One region of the Streptomyces sp. P3 genome, then DNA from elsewhere that is predicted to be linked to it. Evidence: riboswitches for the same ligand, from Rfam matches in the RefSeq annotation. Region 1 holds a riboswitch; the other holds the start of a gene.
The links. Region 1 has a riboswitch for S-adenosylmethionine ahead of thrC (threonine synthase). Riboswitches for the same ligand answer to the same signal wherever they lie in the genome.

Region 1 (10,136 bases):
GTTATCGTCCCTGTATGGGCACCCCAGAGACGCACTCCACGGCACCCGGCCCCCTTCCCGTTCCGGTCACCCCGGCGGGCCGCGCGGCGCTCGACGCGATCGTCGGCCGCCCGTCGGCCGCCCTCGTCGCCCTCGACTTCGACGGCACCCTCGCCCCGATCGTCGAGAACCCGCAGGACGCCCGGGCGCACCCCGACGCCGTCCCCGCGCTCGCCGAGCTCGCCCCGAAGGTGGCCGGCGTGGCCGTCGTCACCGGGCGGCCCGCCGAGGTCGCCGTACGGCACGGCGGATTCGCCGGGGTCGAGGGGCTGGGCCGGCTCACCGTGCTCGGCCACTACGGCGCCGAGCGCTGGGACGCCCGAACCGGCGCCCTCAGCGCCCCCGAACCGCACCCCGGCGTGGCCGCCGTCCGTGCCGGGCTTCCGCAGGTCCTCGCGGCCGCCGGGGACCGGCCCGGCGTCTGGATCGAGGAGAAGGGCGGCCGGGCCGTCGCCGTGCACACCCGCCGCGCCGACGACCCCCGGGCCGCCTTCGACGCCCTGCGCGGACCCCTCACCGCTCTCGCGACCCGGCACGGTCTGATCGTCGAGCCCGGCCGCATGGTCCTGGAGCTGCGGCCGCCGGGCATGGACAAGGGCGTGGCCCTGCTGGACCACGTCCGCGAGACGGGCGCCCGCTCGGTGCTCTACGCCGGCGACGACCTCGGCGACCTCCCCGCCTTCGCGGCCGTCGAGAAACTGCGCGCCGACGGCGTCCCCGGACTGCTGGTGTGCAGTGGCAGCGCGGAGGTCGGCGAACTGGCCGAGCGCGCGGACCTGGTCGTCGACGGGCCCGCCGGGGTCGTACGGCTGCTGCGGCAGCTGGCGGCACGGCTCGGCTGAGCCGCGTACGGCCGGGCGGGCGAGCCCGCGTACGGGCCGGGGCATGCCGTCGGCGGCCCGCCCCGGCCCGCAGTCGGCCGCTCAGCCCGGCTGCGTCGCGCGCAGGGCGTTCAGCTGGTCCAGGAACCAGCGGGCCGGGGGCAGCGCGGTCGCCGCGGCGGACAGCCGCTTCGTGCGCTCGGCCCGCTCGCCCGGCGGCATGGACAGCGCCTCGTGCAGGGCGCGGGCGGTCTCCAGGACGTCGTACGGGTTCACCGTGATCGCGTCCTCGCGCAGCTCCCAGTACGCGCCCGCCTCCCGGGACAGCACCAGCGCGCAGCCCTCGTCGGAGACGACCGGGACCTCCTTGGCGACCAGGTTCATGCCGTCGCGGATCGGGTTGACCAGCGCGACGTCCGCGAGGCGGTAGGCGGCGAGGGAGCGGGCGAAGTCGTCCTCGAGGTTCAGCAGCACCGGGGTCCAGCCGGGCGTGCCGTAGCCGGTGTTGATCTCGTCCGTCAGGCGCCGCACCTCGGCCATGTAGTCCCGGTAGACGGTGAGGTCCTGGCGGGAGGGGTAGGCGAAGGCCACGTGGACGACCCGTTCGCGCCACTCCGGGTGGTCGTCGAGCAGCTGCCGGTAGGCCAGGAGGCCGCGCACGATGTTCTTGGACAGCTCGGTGCGGTCGACGCGGACGATCGCCTTGCGTCCCTCGCCGATCTCCGCACGGAGGGACGCCATGCGTTCCTCGACGTCCGGCCGGTGCGAGCGCTCGCGCAGGAAGTCGGCGTCCGCGCCGAGCCCGTGCACACCGACCTCGGTGCCGCCCAGGCCCCCGGTGGACTGCTCGCAGCACGCGGTGAAGGCGTCCGCCCAGCGCCGGGTGAGGAAGCCCAGCCGGTCCGCGCCGAGCATGCCCCGCAGCAGCTGTGCGCGGATGTCCCGGGGGAGCAGCGCGAAGTAGTCCGGGGGAGCCCACGGCGTGTGGGAGAAGTGCCCGATCCGCAGGTCGGGGCGCAGCTCGCGGAGCATGCCGGGGACGAGACACAGGTGGTAGTCCTGGACCAGCACGGCCGCGCCGTCCGCCGCCTCCTCGGCGAGCGCCTCGGCGAAGGCCCGGTTGTATGTTTCGTACGCGGCCCACTGGCGGCGGAACTCCGCGTCGAAGACCGGCTCCAGCGGGGTCTGGTACAGCAGGTGGTGGACGAACCACAGCACCGAGTTGGCGATGCCGTTGTACGCGTCGGCGTGCACGTCGGCCGGGACGGGCAGCATACGCACGCCCTCCTCGCCGACCCCGCGCCGGACCGCCTCGCGGTCGCCGTCGGAGAGGGCCGAGCACACCCAGAGCGCACCCGCGTCGGGGCCGATGGCCGACAGACCGGAGACCAGTCCGCCGCCGCCGCGTTTCGTGTGCAGCGAGCCGTCCTCGCGCACCTCGTAGGAGACCGGACCGCGGTTGGACGCGACCAGTACCTCGGCACCCCGGGCGGCAGACGTGTCGTGCGTGGAAGCCATAAGCCTCAACCTAGCCCGCTCTGTAAACACTCAAACGTGCGGCCGCGCCGGGCGGCGGGGCCGTGTCCGGCCGTGTCGCCGCCGCCGGCGCCCTGTCGCGGCGGCCGGGTACGCGGTCAGGCCACCCTGCGGCGCGCGTACTCCGCGATGTCCGTCATCGGCGGTCGCTCCTCCGTGTCCACGGAGTGGGTGTGCGGCTCGAAGCCGTCGGGGCCGCGCTCGAACTGGGTGAGGGCGGGGCGGACGAGATGGCCGCGGGCCAGCCGCAGCTGGGCGGTGCGGTAGATCGCCGCCGCCATCCGGCCCAGGGCCTGGCCGTCCTGGTGGCGGTGCTTGCGCACGCCGACGTCGACCTGGGCGAGGGCACCGAGGCCCACCAGGTGCAGGGCGTCGACCAGCATGCCCAGCTCCACGCCGTAGCCCACCGGGAAGGGCAGCTGCTCCAGCAGGCTCCGGCGGGCCGCGTACTCGCCGCCGAGCGGCTGCACGAACCCGGCGAGCTGCGGCCAGTGCATGTTGAGCAGGGGGCGGGCCATCAGCTCGGTGACCCGCCCGCCCTGACCGGCCGCGCCGCCCAGCGGGCGGTCGTACATGGCCTTGACCAGGTCCACGTCCGGATCGGTGAGCAGCGGGCCGACGATCCCCGAGACGAAGTCCGAGGAGAACTCGCGCAGGTCGGCGTCGACGAAGCAGACCACGTCCCCGCGGGTGACCAGCAGCGAGCGCCACAGCACCTCGCCCTTGCCGGGCACGGCCGGGATGCGGGGGAGTATCTCGTCGCGGTGGACGACGCGCGCGCCCGCCGCCGCGGCGACCTCGGAGGTGCGGTCGGTCGATCCGGAGTCGACGACGACGATCTCGTCGACGAGCGGGACCTGCTGCATGAGGTCGTGACGGATCACGGCGACGATCTCGCCGACCGTCTCCTCCTCGTCGAGCGCGGGCAGCACGACGCTCACCGACTGGCCCGTGCGCTGTTTCGCGGCGAGAATCCGGTGCAGTGGGCGGTCCGTCAGGGACCAGGAACGGGTGCTCAGCCAGCGCTCCACTTCTTCCAGCACGTCGGCGGCTCCTCTGCGTTCTCTCGGCGAGTACGGTCCTGTGTGATCCATCTCGCGGTTCGGACGACTATCTCAACTGTCCTGGCCTTCGGTTACAGTCTTGGACAACGCGGGTGACCATCGCATGTCAGGGTCATCGGCGCCCACAGATCAACAACCGAATACCGCTCATCCAGAGGGGCAGAGGGACACGGCCCGATGAAGCCCCGGCAACCCTCCAGTCGGTTCTCGTAGATCAGTGTTGATCGTTCAGCGAGGCTCCCGGCTCGGGAAGGTGCCAAATCCGTCTCACGGCGAAGTGCGTCGTGAGGAAGATGAGGAGAAAGGGCCTCGCCTCACATGGCTGCGCAGACTGTTGCAAGCACCACGGACTCTACGACCTCCGCTGTCGACCTCGGTCCGGCCACCGCGTTGAGCTGCCGCGAGTGCGGCCACCGCGTCCCCCTCGGTCCGGTCTTCGCGTGCGAGGAGTGTTTCGGCCCGCTCGAGATCGCGTACGACTTCTCCTCCTACGACACGGAGGAGCTGCGCAAGCGCATCGAGGCGGGACCCGCGAACATCTGGCGCTACGCGCCGCTGCTGCCCGTCCCGGCGGACGTGGCCGACAAGCCGAACATCAACCCCGGCTGGACCAAGCTCGTACAGGCCGACAACCTCGCCCGCGAGCTGGGCGTCGACGCCGGGAAGCTCTTCGTCAAGGACGACTCCGGCAACCCGACCCACTCCTTCAAGGACCGGGTCGTCGCCCAGGCCATCGAGGCCGCCCGCGCGTTCGGCTTCACCACGCTCTCCTGCTCCTCCACCGGCAACCTGGCCGGCGCCGTGGGCGCCGCCGCGGCCCGCGCCGGCTTCCGCTCGTGCGTGTTCATCCCGCACGACCTGGAGCAGGGCAAGGTCGTCATGGCCGCGATCTACGGCGGCGAGCTCGTCGGCATCGAGGGCAACTACGACGACGTCAACCGCTTCTGCTCCGAGCTCATCGGCGACCCGGCGGGCGAGGGCTGGGGCTTCGTCAACGTCAACCTGCGGCCCTACTACGCCGAGGGTTCGAAGACGCTGGCGTACGAGATCTGCGAGCAGCTCGGCTGGCGGCTGCCCGACCAGCTGGTGGTGCCCATCGCGTCCGGCTCCCAGCTCACGAAGATCGACAAGGGTCTGCAGGAGCTGATCAAGCTCGGGCTGGTCGAGGACAGGCCGTACAAGATCTTCGGCGCGCAGGCGGAGGGCTGCTCCCCGGTGTCCGTCGCCTACAAGGCGGGACACGACGTGGTCCGGCCCCAGAAGCCGAACACCATCGCCAAGTCGCTGGCCATCGGCAACCCGGCGGACGGTCCGTACGTCCTCGACATCGCGCGGCGGACCGGCGGCGCGGTGGAGGACGTGAACGACGAGCAGGTCGTCGACGCGATCAAGCTGCTGGGGCGCACCGAGGGCATCTTCGCGGAGACGGCCGGCGGCGTGACCGTGGGCGTGACGAAGAAGTTGATCGACAACGGTCTGCTCGACCCGACGAAGACCACCGTCGTCCTGAACACCGGCGACGGCCTGAAGACCCTGGACGCGGTGGCCGGCACCGGACTCACCGCGACCATCCGCCCGAACCTGGACTCTTTCCGAGAGGCTGGCCTCGCATCATGAGCGGGGCGCTCCGCTAGGAGACCGTACGCGCGCTGCGGGCCGGTTGGGGCTGGTCGCGCAGTTTCCCGCGCCCCTGAGGCCGACTACCTGACCGGAGATCACACACCATGAGCGTCACCGTTCGCATCCCGACCATCCTGCGCACCTACACCGGCGGCCGGGCCGAGGTCCCGGCCGAGGGCGCGACCCTCGGCGAGGTCATCTCCGACCTGGAGAAGAACCACACCGGCATCGCCGCGCGCGTCCTGGACGACCAGGGCAAGCTGCGCCGGTTCGTCAACGTGTACGTCAACGACGACGACGTCCGTTTCGAGCAGGGTCTCGAAACGGCGACTCCGGCCGGTGCCGGCATCTCGATCATTCCGGCCGTCGCAGGTGGCTGACCGATGTTCAGTACCCGCCGGTAGTAACCGTCGGTAACAGCGATTACCGAGAGTTCATGCAATTGCTCTCTCCGCGATAGAAGCGGAGGGGGCAATTCAGTGTGGTTGAGCGCGGTACAGTTGGGGAACCCGGTCCTGATCACCGGTTCCGGAGCCTTTTATTTCCGCCCGTGCCCGACAAGAAGCAGCCAAAGTGTGTGCTGCATTTGCGGCATTTGTGGCTTTTGCAGGGCCCGACTTGCCCTGCATTCTGGCGAATTTGCGCCACATTCCGGATCTCGCACGTCCAGAATTCTCGTCCGACTGACCTGTTGCAGACGGCAGTTGGGCAGATACATTCAGCCGCGGTCGACGCGTTCCGGCGCACGCCCCCAACCAACTGGGGGGTGAGGTCTGACCCGGATCCACGAAGTGTGGATCTGTGCAAGGGCCAGTAATAGGGGAGTTAGGCATGGCTCAGGGCACCGTCAAGTGGTTCAACGCGGAGAAGGGGTACGGCTTCATCGCGGTCGACGGTGGTGCGGATGTATTCGTCCACTACAGCGCGATTCAGATGGACGGCTACCGCACCCTGGAAGAGGGTCAGCGGGTCGATTTCGAGATCTCGCAGGGCCAGAAAGGGCCGCAGGCGGACATGGTCCGGCTCGCGACCGGCTGAAGCACGCGCCGACTGACAGCGTCGTTCTTCTGTTTCATCTTCGAAGGGCTCGCGCCTCCCGGGGCACGAGCCCTTCGGCATGCCCCGGTGCGGGGCGCGACCCCGGGTGGCGACCTCCCCGACCCCCGGCCGACGGGCGCGCGGCGGGCCCGGACGCCCCCTGTTCACCTGCGGATCGTCCCGAGGCGCTTGCACTCGGCAGGGGCGAGTGCTAATCATTGGCGTTAGCACTCTGAAGGTGAGAGTGACAACGAAGGACCGGGTCGGTGAGGCCCGCAGGCCAGGTGGGGCAAGGAACCACACGGCCGGCGAGCCGTCCGTCGCGGGCGCGGGCGCGGTCCGAAGGAATCACCCCCAGTCCTGGAGGGACCACTTCACATGGCCAAGATCATCGCGTTCGACGAGGAGGCGCGGCGCGGCCTCGAGCGCGGCATGAACCAGCTCGCGGACGCCGTCAAGGTGACGCTCGGCCCCAAGGGCCGCAACGTCGTCCTCGAGAAGAAGTGGGGCGCCCCCACGATCACCAACGATGGTGTCTCCATCGCCAAGGAGATCGAGCTCGAGGACCCGTACGAGAAGATCGGCGCCGAGCTGGTCAAGGAAGTCGCGAAGAAGACGGACGACGTCGCCGGTGACGGCACGACCACCGCGACCGTCCTCGCCCAGGCCCTCGTCAAGGAAGGCCTGCGCAACGTAGCCGCCGGCGCCAACCCGATGGCTCTCAAGCGCGGCATCGAGAAGGCCGTCGAGGCCGTCTCCGGCGCCCTGCTCGAGCAGGCGAAGGATGTCGAGACCAAGGAGCAGATCGCCTCCACGGCCTCCATCTCCGCCGCCGACACCCAGATCGGCGAGCTCATCGCCGAGGCGATGGACAAGGTCGGCAAGGAAGGCGTCATCACGGTCGAGGAGTCGCAGACCTTCGGTCTGGAGCTCGAGCTCACCGAGGGCATGCGCTTCGACAAGGGCTACATCTCGGCGTACTTCGCCACCGACATGGAGCGTATGGAGGCCGTCCTCGACGACCCGTACATCCTGATCGCGAACTCCAAGATCGCCAACGTCAAGGACCTGCTCCCGCTCCTCGAGAAGGTCATGCAGGGCGGCAAGCCGCTGCTGATCATCGCCGAGGACGTCGAGGGCGAGGCCCTGTCGACCCTGGTCGTCAACAAGATCCGCGGCACCTTCAAGTCCGTCGCGGTCAAGGCCCCGGGCTTCGGCGACCGCCGCAAGGCGATGCTGAACGACATCGCCATCCTCACCGGCGGCGAGGTCATCTCCGAGGAGGTCGGCCTCAAGCTCGAGAACACGACCCTCGACCTGCTCGGCAAGGCCCGCAAGGTCGTCATCACCAAGGACGAGACGACCATCGTCGACGGTGCCGGTGACTCGGACCAGGTCGCGGGCCGGGTCAACCAGATCCGCGCCGAGATCGAGAACAGCGACTCGGACTACGACCGCGAGAAGCTGCAGGAGCGCCTGGCGAAGCTCGCCGGCGGTGTCGCGGTCATCAAGGCCGGCGCCGCCACCGAGGTGGAGCTCAAGGAGCGCAAGCACCGCATCGAGGACGCCGTCCGCAACGCGAAGGCCGCCGTCGAGGAGGGCATCGTCGCCGGTGGTGGCGTGGCGCTCATCCAGGCCTCCGCCGTCTTCGAGAAGCTGGAGCTCGAGGGTGACGAGGCGACCGGTGCCAACGCCGTGCGCATCGCGCTCGAGGCCCCGCTCAAGCAGATCGCCGTCAACGGTGGTCTCGAGGGTGGCGTCGTCGTGGAGAAGGTCCGCAACCTCCAGGTCGGCCACGGCCTGAACGCCGCGACCGGTGAGTACGTCGACATGATCGCCGAGGGCATCATCGACCCGGCGAAGGTGACGCGCTCCGCCCTGCAGAACGCGGCCTCCATCGCCGCGCTGTTCCTCACCACCGAGGCCGTCATCGCCGACAAGCCGGAGAAGGCCGCCGCGCCCGCCGGCGGCGGCATGCCGGGCGGTGACATGGACTTCTGATCGACCTGACGGTTGATCGCCTGTCCTTCGACCGAGGGCGGCACTTCCCGGAAACGGGGGGTGCCGCCCTCGGGCTTTTCAGTCGGCGAACTGCTTGAGCTGCTCGGTGTCGAGGGTGATGCCTACGGGTGCCGGAAGCGGGACGGTGGCACCCCAGGGGTAGGACACGGACTGCTGGTAGCGGCCGTCCTTGGGCTCACTGAACACGACGGCCGTGTCGTTGTCGCGGTCGATCAGGAGATAGACGGGGATGGCGGCCCCGGCGTAACCGATGGGCTTGTCGACGCGGTCGCGCTGGTCGGTGTCGCGGTCGTGGGAGGTGATTTCCACAGCCATGAGGGCGCCATCGGGGGCGGACCACTCCCCGTCTTCCACGAAGTGATTCACCGGCGCGAGGAATCCGTCCGTGCGGGCGCGACCCTTTCGGTAGGCCTCGGCCTTGACGCCGCGTTCCGGTGCGAGGTCCAGATCAGGGCGTTGGTGCATGCACTGGCGCAGCAACCACATGAAGATCGACGTGTGCATGCCGTCCGGCATTGCCTTGACCTCTAGTTTTCCGTTGACGTACTCCAGCCGGACGGTCTCCGGCGCCCGGCGCTCCAACGCTTCGAAGTCCTCGACGCCGAGGGGGTCCCTGGTGCGGACCCGGCCGTCGACGAACTCGAGCCGCACATGCTCGGGTGCTGCCGCGCTGAGGTCCTCGAAGTCCTGGATCGACATCTGCGGGCGTTCGGCGGTGCTGGGGGTCATGGCTTCGCCTCCTTCCCTCCATCGTGCCCCGGGGGGACGTCGTCGGACCGTGGGAGCCGTCATACGGGTGTCCTCTCCTGCCGTTTCCTGGACATGGCAGCCCGGATCTCCCCCGCGCGGGCATGGATCACGGGGGCGGGCGGGAGTGCGGCGGGGCGCGTGGGCGTGCGCTCGCCGTGACAGCCGCGGCACACGCCTCCCGGCAGGGCCTCGGGTCGTCCCGGCACTCGGCACTCCGCGCACTCCAGCATCCGGCGGGGCGGGCGCGGGGCGGGCGGCTCCGCCGGGAGTTTGTCCGTCAGGCGGCGGCGGAGCAGTGCTGCCGGGCTGTGGACGGGGGTGGGCAGGCCCGCGGTGAGCGCGGCGAGCAGTGTCTCCTCCGTCGCTCCTCGCGCGAACCACTCCTCCGCCAGCGGGGTGAGCTGCGCGCAGTCGGCGGCGGAGAGGGACAGGACGGAGGCCGTGCGGCCGAGGGCGGCCAGGAGGATGTGGGCGCGGGACCGGGTGGTGGGCGGCGCCCGTTCGGGTTCCGGGGCGTCGTCCGGTACGTCCCCTCGCGTGAACGTCACCCACCAGCCGTCGTCGCGTGCGGTGCGGGTGAACCACGTTCGGGTGATCCAGCGGAATTCGCCCGAGGCGGTTTTCAGCCGTTCCCGCCCTCGCCTCAGGTGGCCCGCCCGCTGGATGCGGTTGAGCGCGGTGCGCAGGGCGCACTGACCGTACGGGAGTTGTCCGGCCAGCGACTTCACCGAGATGTCGGCGCCGTCCGGCAGGCGGTCGATGTACGCGGCGATGGCCGCTTCGCGGGGCGGGAGGTGAGTGAAGTCGTTCTTCCGGCGCGGAAGTTGGCCCGCCGCGGCCCGCTTCCCGTAGCCCGGATTGGCCATCGGGTGCGGGGATGCGTGTGGGGGCAGGGGCGCAGTACTAGGCTTCGTGTCAGCCACAGGTCGATGCTCTCGATCGATCTCGTAGGTCAGGCCCCCGTAGGTGTTGGCGCACCGGCGGGGGCTGTTTCGTCGTCCGCACCGTAAAGCCTTGTGACCCTCCGTGGCAAACCGGTCGCTACGCGTCAACTCGCCGGGTGGGGGGGTGGGTTGAGAACCCCACCCAATCCAAGCAAAGAGGGCTCGGAGCTGGACGCTCGAGCTTCGGGGCGGGTGTCGATCAGCCGGCCTTGAGGTTTTCGACGAACGCGGACCAGGCCTCCGCCCGGAACGCGAGCCTCGGGCCCAGGGGGCCTTGGAGTCCCGGACGCGGACAGGGGCGA
Region 2 (10,136 bases), 1.5 Mb from region 1:
GCGACCGGCTGTGGGGCGGCCCCGTGAAGGAACTCAGACTCACCACCGGCGACCGGGTCATCGCCGTGACGGACGCGGCGACGCACTCCATGACGGTCTCCAGGAACAACCAGGAGATCAAGCGGATCCCCGTCACCACCGGCAAGCCCGGCTTCGACACCCGCAACGGCGTCAAGGTCGTCCTGGCCAAGGAGTACTACGTACGTATGCGCGGGACCACCGTCGGCATCGCCGAGGGCTCCGCGGACTCCTACGACCTGCCCGTCTACTACGCCACCCGGGTCACCTGGAGCGGCGAGTACGTCCACGCCGCACCCTGGTCCGTGGGCTCCCAGGGCTACGCCAACGTCAGCCACGGCTGCACCGGCATGAGCACGGCCAACGCCGAGTGGTTCTTCGACAACATCCGCCAGGGCGACGTCGTCCAGGTCGTCAACAGCAACGGCGACACCATGGAGACGTTCGGCAACGGCTTCGGCGACTGGAACCTGGACTGGGCCAGGTGGACCAAGGGCAGCGCACTGACGGGCGCCAAGCAGAAGACGCAGGCGGAGACCGCACGACTGAGTCCGGCGGCGGTGTGACCCGGCCGGGGCGCGGGGCCGACGACGGACCGCGCCCCCGCCCCCGAGTCGCTACGCGCTCTGCTGAAGCCCCTTCGTCCGCAGCAGGGCCGCCAGCGACCCCGCGAACTCCACGGGCTCCACAGGCAGCGTCACAGCCGCGTCCGCCCGGCTCCAGGTCGCGAGCCACGCGTCCTGGGGCCGCCCGATGAGCAGCAGCACCGGCGGACACCGGAAGATCTCGTCCTTGAGCTGGCGGCACAGCCCCATGCCGCCCATGGGGGCGCTCTCCCCGTCGAGGACGACGACGTCGATGCCGCCCCTCTCGAGCTCCCGCAGCACCGCAGGCGCCGTCGCGCACTCCACGAACTCCACCACAGGGGCGTCCGGCGCGGGCCTGCGCCCGGTCGCGAGCCGCACCTGCTCCCGCGTGTTGGCGTCGTCGCTGTAGACCAGCACCGTGGCGGTCGCCTGCATGCTTCCTCCGTGACATCAGCGTCGTACGGACAGAACCGATGCCGCGGATGCTACTCCCTCACCCACCTCGTCCACACCGCCTGGAACACCACTTCGATGGGCCATCCGGGCAGTACACACGGGGCGATCACGCCGAACGGCACCCCCCGGAGTGAGGGCGGGATAAGGGACCGACATAATGTCGGTCGTGGCGACAGCAACGACAGTAGAAACCGGGCACGCGCACCCGTCGGTCAATCGGCCGAACCTCACCAGCGTCGGAACCATCATCTGGCTGAGCTCCGAGCTGATGTTCTTCGCGGCCCTCTTCGCGATGTACTTCACCCTGCGATCGGTGACGGGTCCCGATCACTGGAAGGAGATGGCCGAGGCCCTGAACCTCCCGTTCTCGGCCACCAACACCACGATCCTGGTGCTCTCCTCGCTCACCTGCCAGCTCGGCGTCTTCGCCGCCGAGCGCGGTGACGTGAAGAAGCTCAGAATGTGGTTCATCGTCACCTTCATCATGGGTGCGATCTTCATCGGCGGTCAGATCTACGAGTACACGGAGCTGGTGAAGAAGGACGGGCTCTCGCTCTCCTCCGACCCGTACGGCTCGGTGTTCTACCTGACCACCGGCTTCCACGGCATGCACGTGACGGGCGGCCTCATCGCCTTCCTGTTCGTCCTCGGGCGCACCTACGCGGCCAAGAGGTTCACCCACGAGCAGGCGACCGCGGCCATCGTCGTGTCCTACTACTGGCACTTCGTCGATGTCGTCTGGATCGGCCTCTTCGCCACGATCTACCTGATCAAGTAGCCGGGCCCGCTCCCGCACCTCCACAAGCATCGACGCAGAAGATCCTGACACCGGGGTAATCCGTGAAAAAGCTCTCCGCACGACGACGCCATCCGCTGGCGGCGCTCGTCGTCCTAGTCCTATCGCTGGCGTGCACAGGGTGGCTGTTCTCCGCGCTCGCGCCCGCGAGCAAGGCGCAGGCAGACGACACCGCCCAGTCCCTCGCCATCGACGAGGGCAAGAAGCTCTATGCCGTCGGCTGCGCCAGCTGCCACGGCACCGGCGGTCAGGGCAGCTCCGACGGTCCGAGCCTGGTCGGCGTGGGCGCCGCGGCCGTCGACTTCCAGGTCGGCACCGGCCGCATGCCGGCGGCGACCTCCCAGGGCCCGCAGGTGGTGAAGAAGAAGAACATCTACTCGCAGGCGGAGATCGACCAGCTCGCCGCGTTCATCGCCTCGCTGGGCTCCGGCCCGACCGTCCCGACCGAGGCCGAGTACGGCCCGGAGGGCGCGGACATCGCCAAGGGCGGCGACCTGTTCCGCACCAACTGCGCGCAGTGCCACAACTTCACCGGAAAGGGCGGCGCCCTGACGAAGGGCAAGTTCGCTCCGACCCTCGAGGACGTGGACCCGAAGCACGTCTACGAGGCCATGCAGACCGGCCCGCAGAACATGCCCTCCTTCCCCGACACCACCCTGTCGGAGCAGAACAAGAAGGACATCATCGCGTACCTGCACGCGGTCAACAGCAGCGACACCGACAACCCCGGTGGTCTGGAGCTGGGCGGCCTCGGGCCGGTCAGCGAGGGTCTGTTCGCCTGGATCTTCGGACTCGGCGCCCTGATCGCGGTCGCCGTCTGGGTCGCCGCTCGGACCGCAAAGGCCAAGAAGTCATGAGTAGCCAAGACATTCCAGAAGAGAACCTGCCCGTAGAGCAGGGCCACGCGCACGGCGCGGTGGACGTCGCGGACGAGCAGAACCCGTTCGCCGACCCCGGTCTGCCGCCCCACGAGCACCGCGTCCAGGACATCGACGAGCGGGCCGCCAAGCGGTCCGAGCGTGCGGTCGCCTTCCTGTTCACGCTGTCGATGCTCGCCACGGTCGGCTTCATCGCCGCGTACGTGGCGATCCCGGCCGACAAGTCGATCTTCGTGTTCCCGATCGGCCACCTCAGCGCGCTGAACTTCGCGCTGGGTCTGACGCTGGGCACGGCGCTGTTCACCATCGGCGCCGGCGCGGTCCACTGGGCCCGCACCCTGATGTCGGACGTCGAGGTCGCCGACGAGCGTCACCCGATCGCCGCGAGCCCCGAGGTCCGCGCCAAGGTCCACGCGGACTTCCGGCAGGGCGCCAAGGAGTCCGCGTTCGGCCGCCGCAAGCTGATCCGCAACACGCTGTTCGGCGCGGTCGCCCTGGTGCCGCTCTCCGGCGTCGTGCTGCTGCGCGACCTCGGCCCGCTGCCCGAGGACAAGCTGCGGCACACGCTGTGGGCCAAGGGCAAGCTGCTCGTCAACATGAACACGAACGAGCCGCTGCGTCCCTCGGACGTGGCCGTCGGTTCTCTCACCTTCGCCAAGCCCGAGGGCCTGGAGGAGCACGACGAGGACTTCCAGAACGAGATCGCCAAGGCGGCCCTGATGATCGTCCGGCTCCAGCCGGAGAACATCAAGGACAAGCGCGAGCTCGAGTGGTCGCACGACGGCATCGTGGCGTACTCGAAGATCTGCACCCACGTCGGTTGCCCGATCTCCCTGTACGAGCAGCAGACGCACCACGTGCTGTGCCCCTGCCACCAGTCCACCTTCGACCTCTCCGACGGCGCCCGAGTGATCTTCGGTCCCGCCGGTCACGCCCTGCCGCAGCTGCGCATCGGCGTGAACGACGAGGGCTACCTCGAGGCGCGCGGCGACTTCGAGGAGCCCGTCGGTCCTGCTTTCTGGGAGCGCGGATGAGCACCACAGAGAACCACGAGAGCAACGAGTCCCGCGCACGCGGGAAGGCTCCGGCCGGCGAGCGGATCGCCGACTGGGCCGACGGCCGGCTGGGGATCTACTCCCTCGCCAAGGCCAACATGCGCAAGATCTTCCCCGACCACTGGTCGTTCATGCTGGGCGAAGTGTGCATGTACAGCTTCATCATCATCATCCTGACGGGTGTGTACCTGACGCTGTTCTTCCACCCGTCGATGAACGAGGTGGAGTACCACGGCAGCTACGTCCCGCTCCAGGGACAGCTGATGTCCGAGGCGTTCAGCTCGACCCTGCACATCTCCTTCGACGTGCGCGGCGGTCTGCTCATCCGGCAGATCCACCACTGGGCGGCGCTGATCTTCCTCGCCGGCATGTTCGTGCACATGATGCGCGTGTTCTTCACGGGTGCGTTCCGCAAGCCGCGTGAGGTCAACTGGCTGTTCGGCTTCCTGCTGTTCGTCCTCGGCATGTTCACCGGTTTCACCGGTTACTCGCTCCCGGACGACCTGCTCTCCGGCACCGGTGTGCGCTTCACCCAGGGCGCCATCCTGTCGATGCCGGTCGTCGGCACGTACATCTCGTTCTTCCTCTTCGGCGGCGAGTTCCCCGGCCACGACTTCGTGGCGCGGTTCTACTCCATCCACATCCTGCTGCTGCCCGGCATCATGCTGGGCCTCATGGTGGGCCACCTGATCCTGGTCTTCTACCACAAGCACACGCAGTTCGCGGGCCCCGGGAAGAGCAACAAGAACGTCGTCGGCATGCCGCTGCTGCCCGTGTACATGGCCAAGGCCGGAGGCTTCTTCTTCCTGGTCTTCGGCGTCATCGCGGTCATCGCGGCCATCGCGCAGATCAACCCGATCTGGGCGATGGGCCCCTACCGTCCGGACCAGGTGTCGACCGGCGCCCAGCCCGACTGGTACATGGGCTTCGCCGAGGGTCTGATCCGCTTCATGCCGGGCTGGGAGATCAACCTCTGGGGTCACACGCTCGTCCTGGGCGTGTTCATCCCGCTGGTCCTGTTCGGCGTCGTCCTCGCGGCGCTGGCGCTCTACCCGTTCATCGAGTCCTGGATCACCGGCGACAAGCGCGAGCACCACATCCTGGACCGCCCGCGCAACGCGCCGACCCGTACGGCACTCGGCGTCGCCTGGGTCACGATGTACATGATCACGCTGGTCGGCGGTGGCAACGACCTGTGGGCCACCCACTTCCACCTGTCGATCAACGCGATCACCTGGTTCGTCCGGATCTTCTTCTTCGTCGGACCGGTCATCGCGTACATCCTCACCAAGCGGATCTGCCTCGGTCTGCAGCGCCGCGACAAGGACAAGGTGCTGCACGGCCGGGAGACCGGCACCATCAAGCGCCTCCCGCACGGTGAGTTCATCGAGATCCACGAGCCGCTCAGCCAGGATCAGCTGCACACGCTCACGGCGCACGAGCAGTACGAGCCGGCCGCGATCGGCGCCACGGTCGACGACAACGGCGTCGAGCGCAAGGTGACGGGCAAGGAGAAGCTCCGCGCCAAGATCAGCGGAGCGTACTTCGGCGAGGACCAGCAGATCCCGAAGCCCACCGTCGAGGAGTACAAGGAGATCACGAGCGGCCACGGCCACCACTGATCGCTGAGGCGTCGCCACGCCGCGGTGAAAGGGCCCCGTCCGGTTGTCGGACGGGGCCCTTTGCCGTGCCCGTCGGCTGGATAGGGTGGGCACACACGTCTTCCACGGCAACCCACGGAAGATCCGTACGACACCCAGGAGCGGCTGATGAGCGCTGTGACCCCCGCTGGAGGCGACACCGCGGCGGGCCGTTCCTGGCCCGAGGTGCTGAACGGTCTGCTGTACGGCCGCGACCAGGGCGCGGACGCCACGTTCTGGGCGCTGGACCGGATCATGCGCGGCGAGGCGACCGACGCGCAGATCGCCGGGTTCGTGGTGGCGCTGCGGGCCAAGGGCGAGACCGTCGAGGAGATCAACGGCCTGGTCCGGGCGATGTACGAGCACGCCAACCTGATCGAGGTGCCGGGACCGACCGTCGACATCGTCGGCACGGGCGGCGACGGCGCGAAGACGGTCAACATCTCCACGATGTCGGCGATCGTCGTGGCCGGCGCGGGCGCCACGGTCGTCAAGCACGGCAACCGGGCCGCGTCCTCCGCGTCCGGTGCCTCGGACGTCCTGGAGAAGCTCGGCGTCAACCTGGAGCTGACCCCGCGCCGGGTGGCCGAGGTCGCGCAGGAGGCCGGGATCACCTTCTGCTTCGCGATCAAGTTCCATCCGGCGCTGCGTCATGTCGGCGCCGCGCGCGGCCAGTTGGGCATCCGCACGGTGTTCAACATCCTCGGCCCGCTGACCAACCCCGCCAAGGTGCGGGCGCAGGCCGTCGGCGTCGCCGATCCGCTCATGGCACCGGTCGTCGCGGGCGTCTTCGCCGAACGCGGCAACTCCTCCCTGGTCTTCCGGGGCGACGACGGCCTCGACGAGCTGACCACGACGGCCACCTCCCGGGTCTGGGTGGTGCGCGACGGCAAGGTCACCGAGGAGACCTTCGACCCGCGCGACGTCGGCCTCGACCTGGTCCCGGTGGAGGCCCTGCGCGGCGGGGACCCCTCGTACAACGCGGAGGTCGCCCGCCGTCTGCTGGAGGGCGAGCGCGGCCCGGTGCGCGACGCCGTGGTGCTGAACTCGGCGGCGGCGCTCGTGGCGCTCGAGCCGGGCGGCGGGACGCTGGCCGAGGAGATCCGGGCCGGCATGGCACGGGCGGCGGAGTCGCTCGACTCCGGGGCGGCCAAGCGGGCCCTGGAGCGCTGGGTGGCCGCCAGCAACGCCTGACGTCCGTGAGACGCGGTCCCGCCATCCGGACACGGGTTGCGGGACCGTGATCGGCTCGCGTAGGTTCCTGTATCAGGTCATGAGTGACAGTCATGAGGCCCCGGCCGACTGTCCGGCAACCCTCCGTCCGTGGCGGGGTGCCCCGGGTGAAGACCAGGCTGTGGGCAACGAGGTCCACGGCAAGCGCGGATCCCTCGCACTCTTTCGAGTGAGAACGCCAGGGGTCCTGGGTCGTTCGAGGGAGTCTCCTGTGAGCAAGCGAATGCGCTAGGGCGTCGAGCCCCGCCTCCGCACACCCTTTCCCACCCTTCCCCGTGCTCGAGCCGCGCCGCTCGCACGGCGGTTCCCCCTTTCCTCTCACGGGAGTTCGCCATGTCCGTCTCCACCGCTGCCGTCGCCCGCCCCGTTTGTGCCCCGCTGGACGTTCTGGGCAGGAATGTCACCGTCCCGCTCGTCACCGGCGGCGAGGTCGCCTACGCGGCCCTCGACTACGCCGCCAGCGCCCCCGCCCTCCAGCGCGTCTGGGACGACGTCGCCGCCTACGCCCCGTACTACGGCAGCGTGCACCGCGGCGCCGGCTACCTCTCCCAGCTCTCCACGGACCTCTTCGAGAACGCCCGCAGGACCGTCGCGGAGTTCCTCGGCTGCCGCCCCGACGACCAGCTGGTCTTCACCCGCTCGACGACGGACTCCCTCAACCTGCTGGCACGCGCCCTGCCCGCCGGCTGCCAGGTCTTCGTCTTCGAGACCGAGCACCACGCGTCCCTGCTGCCGTGGCAGGACGCCCGGGTCACCTGTCTCGACGCCCCGCGCACCCCGGGCCGGGCCGTGCAGACCCTGGAGCGGGCCCTCGCCGCCCGGGACCCGCACGGCCCGGCGCTGGTCTGCGTCACCGGCGCCTCGAACGTCACCGGCGAGCTGTGGCCGGTGCGCGAGCTGGCGGCGGCGGCGCACGCCCACGGCGCCCGGATCGTCCTGGACGCCGCCCAGCTGGCCCCGCACCACCCGGTGTCGGTGCAGGGCCTCGACGTCGACTGGATCGCCTTCTCCGGCCACAAGCTGTACGCCCCCTTCGGCTCCGGCGTGCTGGCCGGCCGCGCGGACTGGCTGGTCGCGGCGGACCCGTACCTCGCTGGCGGCGGCGCCAGCCGCAAGGTCGCCCGGCGCGAGGACGGGGGAGTGGACGTGGAGTGGCACGAGAACGAGGCCCGCCACGAGGCCGGCTCTCCGAACGTGATCGGCGCCTACTCCATCGCGTCCGCCTGCAAGGCCCTCACCGAGGCCGGCTTCGACGCCCTGGTCGCACGCGAGCAGCACCTGATCGCGAGGGTGCGCACCGGGCTCGCGGAGGTCCCGGAGGTCCGGATCCTGTCGCTCTTCGGCGACGACGCCCCGCGCGTCGGCGTGATCTCCTTCGTCGTCGAGGGCTGGAACAGCTCCCACTTCGCCGCGGCCCTGTCCGCCGAGTACGGCATCGGCGTCCGCGACGGCCTCTTCTGCGCCCACCCCCTGGTCCGCACCCTCCTGGGCGGCGCTCCCGAGGCGCAGGGCGAGTGCGGGGCTCCGGAGGCCGCCCCGGGTGAGAAGTCCCTCAACGCCATCCGGGTGAGCTTCGGCGCGGGCACCCCCGACGAGCACGTCGAGCGCTTCGTGACCGCGGTCCGCGAGCTGGTGACCGAGGGGGCGAAGTGGCGGTACCGCACGGAGGACGGCCGCTGCGTCCCGGCAGTGGACTGACCCCCCTGCGGACGACGGCCCCGCGCACCCGGGGCCGCCGCCACTGCCTCAGGGGCGCGGGGAACGGCGCGCCCGGCCTCACCGGAACCGCACTCGTACGGGGCTCGCGGATGCCCCGCACCCGTGCACTGGGGGAGACGGCACCTGCGCGGCCCGGGTCGGGGACGCCCTCTCGGGGGCGCGGGGAGCTGGACAGCTCCCGCCCCGCCCCACCGAGCCCGCCCCCTACGAGTCCAGGCCGATGGCGAACGCGGCCTCGAGGTCGTGCTGCGAGTAGGTGCGGAACGCGACGTGGGTGTCCGTCCCCTCGACCCCGGGGATCTTGCTGATGCTGCCCGGGATGACCTCGGCGAGGTCCTCGTGCTGCTTCACGCGGACCATCGCGATGAGGTCGTAGGTCCCCGTCACGGAGAAGACCTCGCTCACGGACTCCAGCGAGGCGATCCGCTCGGCGATCTCGGGGATCCGGTCCACGCTGGTCTTGATGAGGACGATCGCGGTGATCACGGCTGGTTCTCTCCCTCGGAGGCCGGAGCTGGGGCGGCCTTCACTCTAGCCGCCCGCCCGTCGCCCGCCGCCGCCCTTCCCGGGCGTCCGGTCGGACCCTTCCTGTTCCCGAAACGGGCCCACGCGTAGACGAGCCCGAGGCCAAAGCCCATCAGGTGCGCCAGGTAGGCCACCCCCGGGCCCTGGGACGCCTGTCCCGCCGCCGCCCACTGCAGGGCCGCCCAGAAGGGCAGCACGACCCACGCCGGGAATCGCAGCGGCAGGAAGAACAGGAAGGGAAGAAGACTGGTGACCCGCGCCCGGGGGAACAGGTACAGGAACGCGCCGAGCACCGCGGAGATCCCCCCGGAGGCGCCGACCAGGGACTGCGACGACCCGGCGTTCGCGGCGGCGTAGCCCAGCAGGGCCAGGTAGCCGCAGCCGACGGTGAAGAGTGTGAACTCGACGCGGCCCATCCGGTCCTCGGTCATCGCCCCGAAGACGTAGAGGAAGAGCATGTTGCCCAGCAGGTGCACCCAGCTGCCGTGGACGAAGAGGGCGGTCGCGGGTGTGAGGACGGCCCGGGGCGCGCCCTCGAAGAGCTCGGCGGGCACCACGCCCCAGCGCCGGAAATAGGCCCGTTGCGCGGCCAGCAGCTCGTCACCGGTCCCGTACGCCGGATCGAGGCCCGAGGCGGGGCCGATCAGGAAGATCAGGCAGCACAGGACGATCAGTCCGTAGGTCACCGGCGCCGCGGGGGCCCGGATCGCTCTGCCGGGCGTCCGGTTCCCGTTCCAGTTGCTGATCATGGGTACAGAGCATGACGTAACGGGACGCACGCACCCGGAGCGCCTCGCCGCCGGGCGGCCGCCGTGGACGGACGGGCGGCGGGTACCCGCCAGGCCGTAGGGTTACGAGCCACACGCACGGGGGAGCCTCCGGCCCGACCCGGCACAGCGAGCACGACACCAGAAGGAAGTGGAAAGTCACGATGACGGTTCCCCTGCCGACCGCCGCCACGCGGTGGCGCTGCACTCTCTGCGGCAACCTCACGCGGTTCGACGTGACGCGCTCGTCGAAGGTCGTCGAGTACGTGCACCTGGACCTCGCGGGCGAGCCGAAGGTCGAGGAGCGCGAGGTGGTCAGTGAGACCATCGAGTCGGTGCGGTGTCGCTGGTGCAATGCCGTGGACCAGGTGGAACTCGTGGATCGGCCGGGCGCCGGTTCCTGACGACGGCGCCCCCCGCTCGAGCGAGGTCGAGAGCGGGGGAGGGCCCGCACAGTATTGG

Region 2: it holds a riboswitch for S-adenosylmethionine, as region 1 does, so the genes downstream of both, C6376_RS18360 (aminotransferase class V-fold PLP-dependent enzyme) here and thrC (threonine synthase) in region 1, are expected to answer to the same signal.

What each region holds. Positions count from the first base shown of each region.
Region 1 covers NZ_CP028369.1:2,578,048-2,588,183, forward strand. Annotated here, with positions in the region: gene otsB (trehalose-phosphatase) at 15-881, shown strand; gene C6376_RS11645 (trehalose-6-phosphate synthase) at 963-2,378, opposite strand; gene C6376_RS11650 (glucosyl-3-phosphoglycerate synthase) at 2,495-3,439, opposite strand; SAM riboswitch class I at 3,605-3,760, shown strand; gene thrC (threonine synthase) at 3,779-5,077, shown strand; gene C6376_RS11660 (MoaD/ThiS family protein) at 5,185-5,460, shown strand; gene C6376_RS11665 (cold-shock protein) at 5,912-6,118, shown strand; gene groL (chaperonin GroEL) at 6,497-8,119, shown strand; gene C6376_RS11675 (Uma2 family endonuclease) at 8,198-8,869, opposite strand; gene C6376_RS11680 (hypothetical protein) at 8,929-9,756, opposite strand.
Region 2 covers NZ_CP028369.1:4,089,106-4,099,241, forward strand. Annotated here, with positions in the region: gene C6376_RS18325 (Ig-like domain-containing protein) at 1-584, shown strand, start outside; gene C6376_RS18330 (response regulator) at 636-1,040, opposite strand; gene C6376_RS18335 (heme-copper oxidase subunit III) at 1,219-1,839, shown strand; gene C6376_RS18340 (c-type cytochrome) at 1,902-2,714, shown strand; gene C6376_RS18345 (ubiquinol-cytochrome c reductase iron-sulfur subunit) at 2,711-3,769, shown strand; gene C6376_RS18350 (cytochrome bc complex cytochrome b subunit) at 3,766-5,412, shown strand; gene trpD (anthranilate phosphoribosyltransferase) at 5,560-6,624, shown strand; SAM riboswitch class IV at 6,700-6,816, shown strand; gene C6376_RS18360 (aminotransferase class V-fold PLP-dependent enzyme) at 6,997-8,361, shown strand; gene C6376_RS18365 (Lrp/AsnC family transcriptional regulator) at 8,587-8,868, opposite strand; gene C6376_RS18370 (rhomboid family intramembrane serine protease) at 8,865-9,656, opposite strand; gene C6376_RS18375 (hypothetical protein) at 9,839-10,078, shown strand.